One region of the Massilia phyllosphaerae genome, then DNA from elsewhere that is predicted to be linked to it. Evidence: riboswitches for the same ligand, from Rfam matches in the RefSeq annotation. Region 1 holds a riboswitch; the other holds the start of a gene.
The links. A riboswitch is a leader RNA that binds a small molecule or an ion and turns the genes downstream of it on or off. The one in region 1 is predicted to bind cobalamin.
Positions count from the first base shown of each region.

Region 2: linked by a shared signal. The riboswitch ahead of U1H99_RS18390 (TonB-dependent receptor) and the one ahead of U1H99_RS29845 (TonB-dependent receptor plug domain-containing protein) in region 1 are both predicted to bind cobalamin.

Region 1 is NZ_JAXSQX010000017.1:6,653-14,475, forward strand. Features, by position in the region: gene U1H99_RS29825 (cobyrinic acid a,c-diamide synthase CobB) at 1-180, opposite strand, end outside; gene cobO (cob(I)yrinic acid a,c-diamide adenosyltransferase) at 180-818, opposite strand; gene U1H99_RS29835 (ABC transporter ATP-binding protein) at 811-1,590, opposite strand; gene U1H99_RS29840 (FecCD family ABC transporter permease) at 1,598-2,632, opposite strand; gene U1H99_RS29845 (TonB-dependent receptor plug domain-containing protein) at 2,653-4,512, opposite strand; cobalamin riboswitch at 4,587-4,808, opposite strand; gene U1H99_RS29850 (histidine phosphatase family protein) at 4,827-5,384, opposite strand; gene U1H99_RS29855 (adenosylcobinamide-GDP ribazoletransferase) at 5,393-6,166, opposite strand; gene cobT (nicotinate-nucleotide--dimethylbenzimidazole phosphoribosyltransferase) at 6,171-7,220, opposite strand; rRNA gene U1H99_RS29865 (16S ribosomal RNA) at 7,695-7,823, shown strand, end outside.
Region 2 is NZ_JAXSQX010000004.1:569,541-577,363, forward strand. Features, by position in the region: gene U1H99_RS18370 (GlxA family transcriptional regulator) at 1-18, shown strand, start outside; gene U1H99_RS18375 (ANTAR domain-containing response regulator) at 20-658, opposite strand; gene U1H99_RS18380 (hypothetical protein) at 910-1,419, opposite strand; gene U1H99_RS18385 (hypothetical protein) at 1,513-1,836, shown strand; cobalamin riboswitch at 1,857-2,247, shown strand; gene U1H99_RS18390 (TonB-dependent receptor) at 2,322-4,388, shown strand; gene U1H99_RS18395 (valine--tRNA ligase) at 4,521-7,319, shown strand; gene U1H99_RS18400 (alpha/beta hydrolase family protein) at 7,534-7,823, shown strand, end outside.

The sequences.
Region 1 (7,823 bases):
CGGCGCGCCGCTGGCGCGTTCGAGCAGCATCGGGTCAATGAAGTCGGGGCCGCATTTCAGCACCCGCACCGTCTGCCCGCTGCGCCGGAAGCGGCGCGCCAGGGCGGCGGTGATCGTGGTCTTGCCCTGGCCGGAGGCGATGGCAGCCACCATGACAACGCGCGCGCCTTGGGTACCCATCACCACTCCGTCCCGGCCTGGGCCGCGATGCCGGCCTTGAAGGCGTGCTTGACCACGTTCATCTCGGTGACGGTGTCGGCGACGTCGATCAGTTCCTGCGGCGCGGCGCGGCCGGTCACCACCACGTGCTGCATCACGGGACGGTCGAGCAGGTCGGCGATCACGGCGTGCACGTCGAGGTAGCGGTACTTGAGTGCGATGTTCAGTTCGTCCAGCACCACCAGGCCATAGGCGGGGTCGCGCAGGAAAGAACGTGCCATCTCCCAGGCTGCCTGCGCCTTGACGATGTCGCGCTCGCGGTTCTGGGTTTCCCAGGTATAGCCTTCGCCCATCGCATGGAAGCTGACTTCGTCGGGAAAGCGGCGCAGGAACTGCTCTTCGCCGGTCGCCATCGCGCCCTTGATGAACTGGACCACGCCGACCTTCATGCCGTGGCCGAGCGCGCGCGCGGCCATGCCGAAGGCGCTCGAGCTCTTGCCCTTGCCGTTGCCGGTATTGACGATGATGATGCCGACCTGCTTGTCGGCGGAGGCGATCTTGGCGTCGATGACCGCCTTCTTGCGTGCCATGCGCAGGCGGTGGCGCTCATTAATATCCAAACTCGTGTCCGGATTGGTGTCGTCGGTCGGCTCAGTCATGGTTGGTCTCCCGGGGAATGAAGATGCGGCGGCCGCCGTGTTCGATGGTCTCGATCGGGTGGCCGAGGGTGTCGCTCAGGCGCGCGGCCTGCATGGCGTCGGCGATCGGGCCGGCGTACCAGCTGCCGTCGCCTTTCAGGAGCAGGGCGTGGCTCGAGATGCCGTGCGCCAGCGTCAGGTCGTGGCCGATCATGACGACGGTCTTGTGCTGCTGCCGGCACAGGCGTGCCAGCAGGCCCATCACCTGCACCTGGTGCGCCAGGTCGAGCGCATTGGCCGGTTCGTCGAGCAGCAGCAGCGCCGTGTCCTGGGCCAGCAGGGCGGCGATCGCCACGCGCTGGCGCTCGCCGCCGGACAGGGTGCGCACGTCGCGCGCCGCCAGGCCGTCGACTTCCATCGCCGCCAGCGCCCGCATGGCGGCCGCGTGGTCGTCGCTGCCTTCCCAGTAGCGGTTGGCGTGGTAGGGATGGCGCGCCGACAGCACGGTCTCGATCACGCTGTAAGCAAAGGCGTCGTGGCGCGACTGGGCCAGGTAGGCGCGCCGGCGCGCCAGGTCTTCCAGCTTCCAGGCCGCGACCGGGGTGCCGTCGATCTGGACCGCGCCGGCTTCGGGCGTGCGCAGGCCGGCCAGCGTGCGCAGCAGCGTGCTCTTGCCGGCGCCGTTGCGGCCGATGATGCTCCAGCATTCCCCTTGCCCTACCTGCCAGTCCAGATCCTGCACCAGGGTGCGGCCGCCGGCGCGCAGTGCGAGTTGTCGGGTCGCGATCGTCATTTGCGCCTCATTTACGCAACTGGTGCAGTTGATAGAGAAAGACCGGCGCCCCGATCAGGGCCGTGATCGCACCCACCGGCAGCTGGGTCGGCGCGACCACGGTGCGTGCCAGCGTGTCGCACAGAACCAGGAAGCTGCCGCCGCCCAGCACCGCGGCCGGGATCAGCACGCGGTGGTCGGGGCCGAAGGCGAAGCGGCAGGCGTGCGGGATGATCAGGCCGATGAAGCCGATCGAGCCGGCGCTGGTCACCGCGCTGGCGGTCAGCAGGCCGGACACGAAGAACAGGCCCTTGCGCAGCGTGCCGACGCGGATGCCGAGGGTGCCGGCGTTGTCGGCATGGAGGGCGACCACGTTCATCGCGCGCGCACTGCGCAGCGCATACAGCAGGGCGCCGCCGAGCACGATCCAGGGCAGTGCCCGCACCGGCGCGCCGGCCAGGTCGCCGATCATCCAGAACACCATGCTGCGCAGCCGTCCCTCGGGCGCGATCGACAGCATCAGCGTGACCAGCGCCATGCAGCTCGACGACAGGATCACGCCGGTCAGCAGCAGCATCGAGGTGCCTCCCTCGATAGCGGCGCCGCTGCGCATGTCGCGCCGCGCGAACAGGTACAAAAGCATCGCCACGCCGACGGCGCCGGCCAAAGCCGCCGCGTCGACCGTGGCCGCCGCGCACATCAGCAGCAGCGCCAGCAGGGCGCCGACCGAGGCGCCGGCCGAGATCCCTAATATATATGGATCGGCCAGCGGGTTGCGCAGCAGCGCCTGCATCATGACGCCGGCCAGGGCCAGCGCGCCGCCGGTGACGAAGGCGGTGAGGGCGCGGCCGGCGCGCAGCTCCAGCAGCGTCGCCGCCATCGAGTCGCTCCGGCCATGCAGCACCTGGACCAGCGCAGCCGGCAGCTCGTCCGGTGCGATGGCGATCGAGCCCGTCATGCCGGCCACCAGCAGGCTGGCGACGGCCGCGAGCAGCAGCGCGCCGACGATCAGGAGGGCGCGCTGGGGCAATGGACGCGGAGGACGGGCTTGGGCTGGATGCATGCGGTGCGGTTGGTAATGGATTAGCGGACGCCGTAGCGTAGCGCCGCGAACCAGCTGCGTCCGGCGGTGCCGTAGTTGCGCGCCAGTTCGTAGCGCTTGTCGGCCGCGTTGTCGAGGCGGACCAGCAGCGACCAGTCGGGATTGAAACGCCAGCTGGTGGTCAGGTTCAGCAGGCCATAGCCGCCGAGGCGGTTCCTGTTGGCGGCGTCATCGAAGCGCTGGCCGGAGGCCTGCAGTTCGATGCCGCTCTCCAGCCGGCCGGTCGTGTGGCTGGCGCTGAGGTTGACGTGACGGCGTGCGCGCCGGGCCAGCTGCTTGCCGGTGGTCTCGTCGCGCGGATCCTGGAAGTCGGCACTGGCGCGCAGGTCGATACCCTTGATCCGGCTGGTGGCCGACAGCGTCCAGCCTTCGAGCAGCGCGTGGTTGACGTTGTAGGCGCAGCTGCCGGTCCGGCTTGGGCAGGGGTTGACCGTGACGATCATGTCGGTCAGGCGGTTGCGGTAGTAACCGGCCTGCAGTTCGCCGCCCGATACCTGGTAGCGCAGCGCAGCTTCGGCATTGCGGCCCTGTTCCGGCTTGTTGCTGGGCAGGCCGTAGCCGGGGTAATACAGTTCGTTGAAGGTCGGGGCGCGGAAGCTGGTGCCGACGCTGGCGCTGGCGCGCAGCTGGCGGCTGAATTCGTAGGCATAGCCGGCCGCGCCGGTGGTCTTCGCGCCGTACACCGAGTGGTCGTTGCGCGCGCTGAGGTCGACCAGGTGGCTGCCGCGGCGCAGGTCGTAGGAAGCGGCCACCGAGTTGGTGACGCGGCTGCCGTTCAACGGACTCGGGGGACTGGTCGGGGTAGCGGCGCCGGAGGTGGACAGCACGGATTCCTTGCGGTGGGCCGCCAGCAGCTGCAGGGTGTCGGCACCGATGGCGAACGTATTGTGCCAGGTGATTTCATCCTGGCGCGTGTTGATCTGGCTGGCGTCCGCGGGCGCGGCGCCGCCGAAGTTGCCCAGCCTGTCGCTGGAGCGCGCCCACTGCAGGCTGCTGCGCCAGTTGGGCTGGATGCGGCCGTCGAGGAAGGCGGCGTAGCTGTCGATGTCCTGGAAGTTGCGGGCGTCAAAGGCGGCTGCACCATTGTCGTACTGGGCGCGCAGGCGGCTCTTCAGGAACTGGACGCCGGCGTCGATACCTTCGGCCAGCCGCACCGCGATGCGGCCGTTGGCGCTGTTGCGGCTGTAGCCGTCGTCGTCCGGGTTGTAGCCGAATGCGCCGGGGCGGGTCGCGGAGAAGCCGTCCGCTTCCTCGTGGGCAGTGCCGAATGCGTAGCTGACGATGCCGCTCGCACCATGGATGGCGGCGTCGTACTGGCGGGTGCCGTAGCTGCCGCCGCCGAGGCTGGCGTCCAGTTGCGGCGCGCCGGCGCTTTTACGGGTGAAGATCTGGACCACGCCGCCGATCGCATCCGCGCCGTACAGGGTGCTCAGGGGACCGTAGACGACTTCGATGTGATCGATGGCCGACAGCGGAATCGCATTCCAGCTGGCCGCGCCGCTGGTCGAGGAGCCGATGCGCACGCCGTCGATCAGGACCACGACCTGGTTGCTGTTGGCGCCGCGCAGGAACACGCTGGTGCTGGCGCCCGGGCCGCCGTTGCGGACGATCTCGATGCCGCGCTGGCGCGCCAGGACGTCGGCAACCGAGCCGGCGCCGGCTCGCGCGATCTCGTCGCGACCGATGACGGTGGTGTCGGCGATGACCTGGTCGGCACGCTCGGGCGTGCGGGTGGCGGTGACGACGACGGTCTCCGGCGCAGAATCGGGCGCAGCGAAGGCGGTGGAGGCAGAAAGGGCAAGGGCCAATGCGGCGGCTTGCCGTGGAACTCGGTGGTGCATGATGGTCGTTCTTGGTTTGACAACCAGCCGGCGTCCCCGCCGGCCAGATTGAACAGAAGCGCCACGGCATGCCGGCGCGCTTCCACCTTTTGGCCGGTATCCGGGCTGGCAAGTATGGCCGTCCGACCTTCCCATGCGTACGCACAGTGGTGTGTGAGGACGGTTGCCGCATCCATGACGCGGCACTTGCTTACCGTTGCGGGGGCAGCACACGTTCAACTCTTCGCGAGCTTCGTGTTTCCCGTTTAACTGCACCTGTGAGCACAGGCGCGAGCACCAAAACGGCGTCATTATACGGTCGCGCCGGCGCCTTGTCAGAACTCCAGCACCAGAATTTCGCCATAGCCGATGCGGTGCGGCGTGGCGGCGGCCTGCAGCGCGGCCTGTTCCAGGGGCAGGCCGGACTGCATCGCCAGCAGCAGGCGGATGGTGCCGGCATGGCAGATCACCAGTGCTTCCGCGCCCCCGTCGGCACTGGCGCCGGTCCGCACGGTGTCGACGAAGCCGGCCACGCGGCGTGCGACGTCGAGCACGTTCTCGGCGCCACCGGGCCGATGGTGGAGCAGGTCATCGGCCCAGGCGTCGACTTCGCCGCGCGCGATGCCGGACCAGGGACGCATCTCCCAGCGGCCGAAATCCATCTCGGCCAGGCGCGCATCGATGTGCAGGCTGGCCGGTTGCAGGCGCCGGGCCAGCAGGGCGCAGCGCTGCAGCGGGCTGGCGTACACCGGCAGGCGACCGGGCAAGCCTTGCGCTTCCAGCGTCGCCTGCACGCGCGCCAGTTCGGCCGCGGCGACCGGGACGTCGGTCGCGCCGTAGCAGAGGCCGGGCGCGACGTCGGGTTGAGGGTGGCGCACCAGGTGCAGCTTCATGCGGCGCCTCAGGCACCGTGGCCGAGCGTGGCCAGCACCGTCATATAGATGAGGGCTTCCGCCACCTGCTGCACGGCGCCGAGGCAGTCGCCGGTGTAGCCGCCGAGGCGGCGCACGAATTTGCGGCCCAGCCACAGCGCTGCGGCCAGCGCGGCCAGTACGGCACCGCTCACTGCCGCAGGGGAGGTGAGGCCGGCGGCGAGCAGCACGGCGGCGGGCAGCAGGGCCGTCGCCGCGGCGATCGCGAATTCCGCGCCCGTCATCTGCTGTGCCAGCGGCTTGGCCTTGCCCTCGCCGCGCACGTACTCGAGTTTCCAGATCAGCGAGGTCGCCGCCAGGCGCGACAGCGGGTGGGCCAGGAACAGGGCCGCGATCGCCGCTTGCGGCGGCAGCATCGCCAGGCTCGAGAGCTTGGCGGCCAGCATGCAGACGATGCCGATCGCACCGTAGGCGCCGACCCGCGAATCCTTCATGATCTCGAGCACCCGTTCCCGCGTCATTCCGCCGCCGAGGCCATCGCAGGTATCGGCGAAGCCGTCTTCATGGAAGGCGCCGGTGGCGTAGATCGAGGCGGCGGTGGACAGCACCGCCGCCACCGGCGCCGGCAGCACCAGTGCCGCCGCCCAGTAGACGGCGGCGGCGATGGCCGCCACCACGCAGCCGACCAGCGGGAAGTAGCGCGACGCGTGCTGCAGCCAGCTGGCCTCGAAGCCGACCCAGGCCGGGATCGGCAGGCGGGTAAAGAATTGCAGCGCGATGAAGAAGAGGCGGATCTGCTGCATGGTTTTAGTCGTCAGCGTTCTTGCCGGTTTGCTCGCTGACGCTGGCCGAGGCAAAGGTCGCCATCTGGTCGAGGAAGTTGGCGGCCGCGTGCAGCAGCGGCAGGACGAGGGCGGCGCCGGTGCCTTCACCCAGGCGCAGGCCGAGCTGCAGCAGCGGCTTCGCCTCCAGTGCATCGAGCATGCGGCGGTGGCCGGCTTCGTCCGAGCAGTGGGCGAACACGCAGTAATCGAGGATCGCCGGTTCGATGCGCGCCGCCACCAGCAGGGCACTAGTCACGATGAAGCCGTCGATGAGCAGCACCTTGCGTTGCTGCGCCGCCTGCAGCATGGCGCCGGTCATCATCGCGATCTCGAAGCCGCCGAAAGCGGCCAGCACGTCGAGCGGATCGATGGCGGTGGCGTGCAGCGCGGCCGCGGCTTCGATCACGCGCTGCTTGTGCCGCACGCCCTCGTGCGACAGCCCGGTGCCGGCGCCGACGCAGGCCGCGACCGGGATGCCGGTCAGCTTGTGCATCAAAGCCGCGGCGGCGGTCGTATTGCCGATACCCATCTCGCCGAAGCCGATCACGTTGCCCGCCAGCTCGGCCACCAGCGCTGCGCCGGCGCCGATCGCGCTGGCGCATTGGGCGTCGCTCATGGCCGGCGCCTGGGCAAAGTTGCGGGTGCCGGCGGCGATCTTGCGGTCGATCAGGCCAGGGCGCGGACCGAATTCGTGGGCCACGCCGGCATCGACGATGTGCAAGGCGCAATCGTTCTGGCGTGCGAACACGTTGATGGCGGCCCCTTGGGACAGGAAGTTCTCGACCATTTGCCAAGTGACGTCCTGCGGATAGGCGGACACGCCTTCCGCCACCACGCCGTGGTCGCCGGCGAAGACCAGGATCGCCGGCCGCTCGACCGACACAGCCACGCTTTCCTGGATCAGTCCCATCTGTTTGGCGAGGCGCTCCAGCGTTCCCAGGCTGCCGAGCGGTTTGGTCTTATTGTCGATAGCAGCGTCGAGCTGGGCGGCGAGGGGAGGACTCGCGGTGGGAACGATATGAAAGGCGCTCATGCAGGTATGTTGTAGAGTTAATGAACCGGACAACGATAGCATGGCGCTTGGCCTTGCGAACACCGCAAGGCTTTGCTATAGTTCGCGTCCTGCTTCTGCAGCGCAGTAAAACGGCAACGAAATCAAGTAGTTGTGTTTGAATTTTCGGCAAGTCCGAAAGCGTTGAAGAAAAAGATGGAGTTGACGAGTTAAGCGAAACACTGCATAATCTCACTTCTCTGCTGCTGACGAACACAACGATTTGTCGCTAAGTAGCAAGACGCAGTACCGAATAAAGTTCTTTAAAAATTAACAGTCGATAAGTGTGGGCGTTTGATGAAGGTGCCAACAGCTGCGTAAGCGCTGTTGATTACTTAAATTATCAAATGTTCACAAAAGTATTAAGCGTTGTCCCAGCAATGGGATGACGGTCAGTATCTTGAGTGAGCGACTCGGTAGCAATACCGATGGCAGCAATGCCAACAAACAGAGATTAAACTGAAGAGTTTGATCCTGGCTCAGATTGAACGCTGGCGGCATGCTTTACACATGCAAGTCGAACGGCAGCGCGGGGCAACCTGGCGGCGAGTGGCGAACGGGTGAGTAATATATCGGAACGTACCC
Region 2 (7,823 bases), on a different contig from region 1:
GTGTCCGCGGCCAAATAGCTTATTTGCTGCGCAGGCGCCCGGCAAACGCCCCGTGCAGGCTGTTGAGCAGCTCCTCGGCCGCGATCAATTGTTCGGCCACTTCGTTGACCTTGCGCCGGTTCGAGCGCGCGTGATCGCGCAGGACTTCGAAGGCGGTGTTGCGGTCGGTCTGGAAGCGCGCCATCAGCAAGCCGACGGCCAGGCTGGTTTCGCGGCCGGCGGCCAGCGCCGCGTTCAGGTTGGCTTCGGTGCGGCGCAGCTGGCGGATCTCGTCGGCGCGCGCCAGCGCCGATTCGAAGGCCGCCAGCAAGCGCGCGGCGTCGACCGGCTTGACCACGAAGCCGACCGCGCCATGGCTGGCGGCCTGGCGCGCGGTTTCGGCGTCGTCGACCGAGGACAGGAACATGAAGGCGACCTGGGTGTGGTCCCTCAGGCGGCGCGCCAGGTCGAGGCCGGACATGCCGGGCATGTTGATGTCGAGCAGGGCCAGCGCGATGTCGCCTTCGCGCTCGGCGATGCGTTGCAGCGCCTCGGGCGCGGAAGCGGCTTCCAGCGTGTCGTAGCCGGCATGCTTCAGGACGGTGGACAGGTATTCCAGCAGGATGGCATCGTCGTCGACCAGCAGGACCAGGCGGCGGGGGGAAAGGGTCGCGTTCATTGTTATCGTTCTCGCGTGAAGAAGGAAGTGAATCGATCATTGCGGATGCAATGCCACATGACCGAAATCCGACGGCCAAAAATATAGCATGCCGGCAAGGCGCTTCGTCAATCAAATTGCATATTCCAGCGATAACGCAACATCCCGCGCGCACGATTGACAATCAATTTTGTAAAGTACGGCGACGGCCTGGTGCAGACCAAAGCCGCCTGCGACAGCATCAAGTCGTGGGCTGCGAAAACTAAGCGCCGCTACTCGCCGCCGCGCAGGAAGGCCGCTTCCTCGTAGCCGCTCAGGACCTGCGCATCCATCGGAATATGATTGGTGCGCAGAATCCTGCCCTCGCGGGCGTACACCAGGTAGACCTCCCCTGCCCCGTTTTCCTTCGGCAGGGTCCGGAATGCCGGACCGCAGCCGACCATTACCCGGTTCTTGTCGGTAGTGTAGTCGAGCACCTGGCCGTCGCGGTATACGCCCTTGATCTGCTCCCACGGCAGGAATACCGCCTGGTGGTGCTGCAGCACCCGGGACTGTCCCGACGCTAACGTCACGGTTTCCGGGGTCGAGGTCAGCGTGCTCAGCGAACCCATGAAGATCAGGTCGGCTTCCTCCTTGACCGCCGCCACTTCGGCCTTGTAGGCCGCAAGGTGTTTCGCATGCGTCTCGGCCTGCTTTTCGGGCGGGACGATGGCGCAGGCGAAGCCGGCTGCGCAATGCAGGACCAGGAGCGGGAACAGGAGGCGTGTCGTCGGCGTGCGCATCGCGGCGTCCAGGGAGTCGGGTGAAACCGCATGGTACACCCGCGCAGGCGCTGACGGACGCAGCCAATGAGCCTCTTTGCGTATAGTGGACCCATGCCCAGCCCTGCCAACTACCCCAGCACCCCGGACGGTCGCTACTTCGTCGTCAAGGACCGCCTCTGGCGCATGAGCAATCCCGATCTCGATCCGGCGCAGCGCCAGGCACTGGTCAATGCGCTGATGCAGGCCCGGCGCCAGGTCGGCGCGGCGAAGAAGGCCGCCGACCCCGAGGCCGAACGGCGCGCCCGCGCCGCGGTCGACGACGCCAAGCGCGGCCTGGGCGAACGCGGCCCGGTCTGGTGGAACGACGGCGCACCGGATTTCAACCGCAAGCTGGTGGCCAACACGCCGTATGCGGGCTGGTACGCGGCGCTTTGACCGGCCGCCACGGTGCCTCAACTATAATGACGGCGTTTGGTGCCCGCGCGCTTGTCTCGAGCGCGCAGTTAAACGGGAAACACATGGCCGCGCCGGTTCCACCGGCAGGCCAGGGTGTGCTGCCCCCGCAACGGTAAGCAAGCGTCGTCGCTGACGACAGGCCATCTCGAACGCCACTGTGCACAAGAGCCTGTCTCGGCAGGCGGGAAGAAGCGGATGGCGATGGATGGCGAGTGTGAGCAAGGCGTGAGGAGGAAGCATGGTGATCCATGCGACGACGAACAACGCCGCTCACGCTCGTCAGGCGCGCCAGCAGCGACTTCCGCCTGCTGAGACAGGCTCTTAACAGCATGGGAAGGCGAGATGGTCCGCCTTGCCAGCCCGGATACCGGCCAGACAGGTGGTACGCGCGGCCGCGAGGCGGCGCGCACCGTTCAGCCGCGCTTACGGGGAAGTGGGTGCGGCGGCAGCTTGACATCCATCCTATGAAAACCAGAGTGATACTCGGCGTCGCCGGGGCGCTGTGCGCGGCCGCGCACGCGCATGCGCAACAACCGGCGGAGAACCCGCCACAGGAAACCCAGAACACGGTCCGCGTGCTTGGCCACTACGACAACGGCGTCGGCACTTCCGACGCCGCCAGCGAAGGCAGCGTGACGGCGGCATTGATTGCCAGCCGCCCGGCGTTGCGGCCGGGCGAAGTGCTCGAATTCGTGCCCGGCGTGATCGTCACCCAGCACAGCGGCGACGGCAAGGCCAACCAGTACTTCCTGCGCGGCTTCAACCTCGACCACGGTACCGACTTCGCCACCTTCGTCGACGGCATGCCGGTCAACATGCGCACCCATGCGCATGGCCAGGGCTATACCGACCTGAATTTCCTGATCCCCGAACTGGTCAAGAACATCCACTACCGCAAGGGCCCTTACTACGCCGACGAAGGCGATTTCGCCTCGGTCGGCTCCGCGCACCTGGGCCTGGCCGACAGGCTGGACGAAGGCGTCGCCGCCCTAACCGCGGGCGCCAACGCCTACCGCCGCGGCCTGGTCACGGGCTCCACCGGCGCCGGCAACGGCACCCTGCTGTATGCGCTGGAACTGGCGCACAACGACGGCCCATGGCAGACGCCGGAAGCTTTCCACAAATCGTCGGCCCTGCTGCGCTACAGCGCCGGCACCGCCGCCGAGCGTTTCAGCCTGACCGCGATGGGCTACAAGGGTGCCTGGCACGCCACCAGCCAGATTCCGCTGCGCGCGGTGCAGGACGGCAGCCTGGACCGGTTCGCCGCGGTCGATCCCAGCGACGGCGGCAGCACGGCACGCTACAGCCTGTCTGGCGAATGGCGCCGCCGCGGCCTTGACACGCTGACCGAAGCGCATGTCTACGCGGTGCGCTCCGACCTGGCGCTGTACAACGACTTCACCTACTACCTCGACGACCCGGTGAACGGCGACCAGTTCCTGCAGACCGAACGGCGCAAGATGGGCGGCTTCGATCTGTCGCACACCTGGTTCGGCCGGCTCGGCGAGCGCGCCATGAACAACGCCGTCGGCATCCAGGGCCGCTTCGACCGCATCGCCCCGCTCGGCCTGTACGCCACCGCCCGCCAGCGCGTGCTGGACACCATCGCCGAATCGCAGGTGTCGGAGGCCAGCGCCGCGCTGTGGTTCCAGAACACCGTGCAATGGACGCCGTGGCTGCGTTCCATCGCCGGCGTGCGCTACGACCGCTACCGCTTCAAGGTCGGCAGCTCGATCGCCGAGAATGCCGGCAGCGCGGACGACCACATCGCCTCGCCCAAGCTGTCGTTCGTGCTCGGCCCATGGGACAAGACCGAATTCTTCGCCAACTACGGCGAAGGCTTTCACAGCAACGATGCGCGCGGCACCACGGCCCGGCTGTCGCCGCGCGCGCGCGAGCCGGTCGAGCCGGTCACGCCGCTGGTGAAGACCCGCGGCGCCGAGATCGGCCTGCGCAGCGAGATCGTCGCGGGCCTGCAAACCTCGATCGCGCTGTGGGGCCTGCGCTCCGGCTCCGAACTGGTGTTCTCGGGCGACGCCGGCGACACCGCGCCGAGCCGCGCCAGCAAGCGCGCCGGCATCGAGTGGAACAATCACTACGTGGCCAGCCGCTGGCTGCTGCTGGATCTCGACCTGGCGGCATCGACCGCCCGCTACACCGGCTTCGACCCGGCCGGCGACCACGTCCCGGGGGCGGTCGAGCGGGTCGCCTCGTTCGGCGCCACCGTCAACGACCTCGGCCCCTGGTCGGGCGCCTTCCAGCTGCGCTATTTCGGGCCACGGCCGCTGGTGGAAGACAACAGCGTGCGCTCGGCCACCACGGCGATCGCCTACCTGCGCGCCGGCTACCGCCTGGACCGCCGCTGGCGGCTGACGGCCGACGTGTTCAACCTGTTCGACCGCAGGGCCAGCGACGTCGACTATTACTACACCTCGCGCCTGCCGGGCGAGCCGGCCGAGGGCGTCGACGACATCCACACCCACCCGGTGGAGCGGCGCACGCTGCGGCTGACGCTGCGCGCAGCGTTCTGATCCGCTTAAAAAAGCGGCAAAGGGTGACAATAAGCGGGCAATAAGCGGTAATCAAGCAGGGAGCGCTTCGGCGCTCCCGTCATTTATAATGGCCGTTTCGCTATATTTACCCTTTACCCCCGACCGCCAATCATGGAATTAGCAAAGTCTTTCGAGCCAGCCGATATCGAACAATTCTGGCGCACCGAATGGGAACAGCGCGGCTACTTCGCCGCCACCATGGACGCCGGCAAGCCGTCGTTCAGCATCCAGCTGCCGCCGCCGAACGTGACGGGCACCCTGCACATGGGCCACGCCTTCAACCAGACCGTCATGGATGGCCTGACCCGCTACTACCGCATGCGTGGCTTTAACACCGCCTGGATCCCGGGCACCGACCACGCCGGCATCGCGACCCAGATCGTGGTCGAGCGCCAGCTGGACGCCCAGAAGATCTCGCGCCATGACCTCGGCCGCGAGGAATTTGTCAAAAAAGTCTGGGAGTGGAAGGAAAAGTCGGGCAGCACCATCACCGGCCAGATGCGCCGCCTGGGCGCTTCCGCCGACTGGAACCGCGAATACTTCACGATGGACGAGCCGCGCTCGAAAACCGTGGCCGAAGTCTTCGTGCGCCTGTACGAGCAGGGCCTGATCTACCGCGGCAAGCGCCTGGTCAACTGGGACCCGGTGCTGGGCACCGCCGTCTCCGACCTGGAAGTCGACTCGCAGGAAGAAGACGGCTCGATGTGGTACATCCAGTACCCGCTGGCGGACGGCAGCGGCCACCTGACGGTCGCCACCACCCGTCCGGAAACCATGCTGGGCGACGTCGCCGTCGCGGTCGACCCGACCGACGAGCGCTACACCGCCCTGGTCGGCAAGATGCTGAAGCTGCCGCTGGTTGGCCGCGAGATCCCGATCATCGCCGACGAGTATGTGGACAAGGCCTTCGGCACCGGCTGCGTGAAGATCACGCCGGCGCACGACTTCAACGACTACGCGGTCGGCCAGCGCCACAAGCTGCCGATGCTGTCGATCATGACGCTGGAAGCGAAGATCGTCGACGACGCGCCCGAAGCCTACCGCGGCCTGGACCGCTTTGCCGCGCGCAGGAAGATCGTCGCCGACCTCGAAGAGCAAGGCCTGCTGGAACAGGTCAAGCCGCACAAGCTGATGGTGCCGCGCGGCGACCGCACCGGCGTCGTCATCGAGCCGATGCTGACCGACCAGTGGTTCGTCGCGATGAGCAAGCCGGCGCCGGAAGGCACCTTCAATCCGGGCAAGTCGATCACCGAAGTCGCCCTCGAAAAAGTGGCGAATGGCGAGATCAAGTTCGTGCCCGAGAACTGGTCCACCACCTACAACCAGTGGCTGGGCAACATCCAGGATTGGTGCATCTCGCGCCAGCTGTGGTGGGGCCACCGCATCCCGGCCTGGTATGCCGAGGACGGCCAGATCGTCGTTGCCCGCAACGAAGAAGAAGCGCAGGCCAAGGCCCAAGCCGCCGGCATCACCGGCGCGCTGCGCCGTGACGACGACGTGCTCGATACCTGGTTCTCGTCGGCGCTGGTGCCCTTCTCGACCATGGGCTGGCCCGAAGAGACCCCGGACATGAAGATGTTCCTGCCGTCGTCGGTGCTGGTGACCGGCTTCGACATCATCTTCTTCTGGGTCGCGCGCATGGTCATGATGACCGCGCACTTCACCGGCAAGGTACCGTTCGAGACCGTGTACGTGCACGGCCTGGTGCGCGACTCGTCGGGCCAGAAGATGTCGAAATCGAAGGGCAATACGCTCGATCCGATCGACCTGATCGACGGCATCGACGTCGAGTCGCTGGTGACCAAGCGCACATCCGGCCTAATGGACCCGCGCGCTCTTGATAAGATCGCGAAAGCCACGAGGAAGGAGTTCCCGGACGGAATTCCGGCCTTCGGCACCGACGCCGTGCGCTTCACGATGGCCAGCTACGCCTCGCTGGGCCGCAACATCAACTTCGACCTCGGCCGCGCCGAAGGCTACCGCAACTTCTGCAACAAGCTGTGGAACGCCACCCGCTTCGTGCTGATGAACACCGAAGGAAAAGACTGCGGCAAGCCGGACCCGGCAGACCTGTCGCAGGCCGACCGCTGGATCATCTCGCTGATGAACCGCGTCGAACTCGAAGTAGCGAAAGGTTTCGAGGACTACCGCTTCGACAACATCGCCAACGCGATCTACAAGTTCGTGTGGGACGAGTACTGCGACTGGTACCTGGAACTGGCCAAGGTCCAGGTCCAGCAAGGCACCGAGGCGCAGCAGCGCGCCACCCGCCACACCCTGCTGCGCGTGCTGGAAGTGATCCTGCGCCTGGCGCACCCGATCATCCCGTTCGTGACCGAGCAGCTGTGGCATGCAGTCGCGCCGCTGGCCGGCAAGACGGGCGACACCATCATGCTGCAGCCCTACCCGGTCGCCGACCAAGCGATGATCGACGAAGGCGCCGAAGCCTGGATGGACCAGTTCAAGAAGCTGACCGACGCCACCCGCAACCTGCGCGGCGAAATGAAGCTGTCGCCGTCGGTGCGCGTGCCGCTGATCGTGGAACCGGGTTCCGAAGCCGACCGCATCGCGGCGCAGGGTTTCGCACCCTACGTCCAGCTGCTGGGCAAGCTGTCGGAAGTGCAGATCGTCGACGCCCTGCCGGAATCGCCGGCAGCCGTGTCGATCGTCGGCACCACCAAGCTGATGCTGAAGGTCGAGATCGACGTCGCCGCCGAGCGCGAGCGCCTGTCCAAGGAAATCGCGCGCGTCGAAGGCGAGATCGCCAAGGCCAACGGCAAGCTGTCGAGCGAAAGCTTCGTCGCCCGTGCCCCTGCCGCCGTGGTGGCCCAGGAGCGCGAACGCGTGGCCAACTTCAGCGCCACGCTGGACAAGATGCGCGAGCAGCTGGCAAAGCTGCCGCCGGCCTGAGCGGCCATCGCCCACGGTCGTATCTCGTAATTCCCGCGGGGCCTGGTTCCAGGCCCCGCCACTGGCCCGTATGCCCTGAACACGGCGGCATACGGGCCATTCTTTTTGGTGCTTGCTCTCCTGATCTTGTTTTAGACCTACAATAAATCACACAGCGGTTCTTCATTTCGCTGTGCGAAACATGTAGCGCACAACAACGATCATGGAGACTCGAATGAAAAAGCAGCCCCGCACGTTCATCCCCTGCATCCTCCCCTTGTTCGCCGCCTTGGCCCTCAGCGCCTGCGGCAGCGACGACGACACCGTGACACAGGTAACGCCGCCACCGCCGGTGCAGGTACAGCCGGAGCCGGCACGGCCGCAGGATGCGCGCGTCTACACCGTGAACGAAGCCAACCTCCCCCTCGCCGCCCTGAGCGGCGCGCCTGACGCCGACCGCTGGTGGGGCGTGCTGAACAACGCCGGCTACCAGATCGAGGTGCCGAAAAACTGGAACGGCATGCT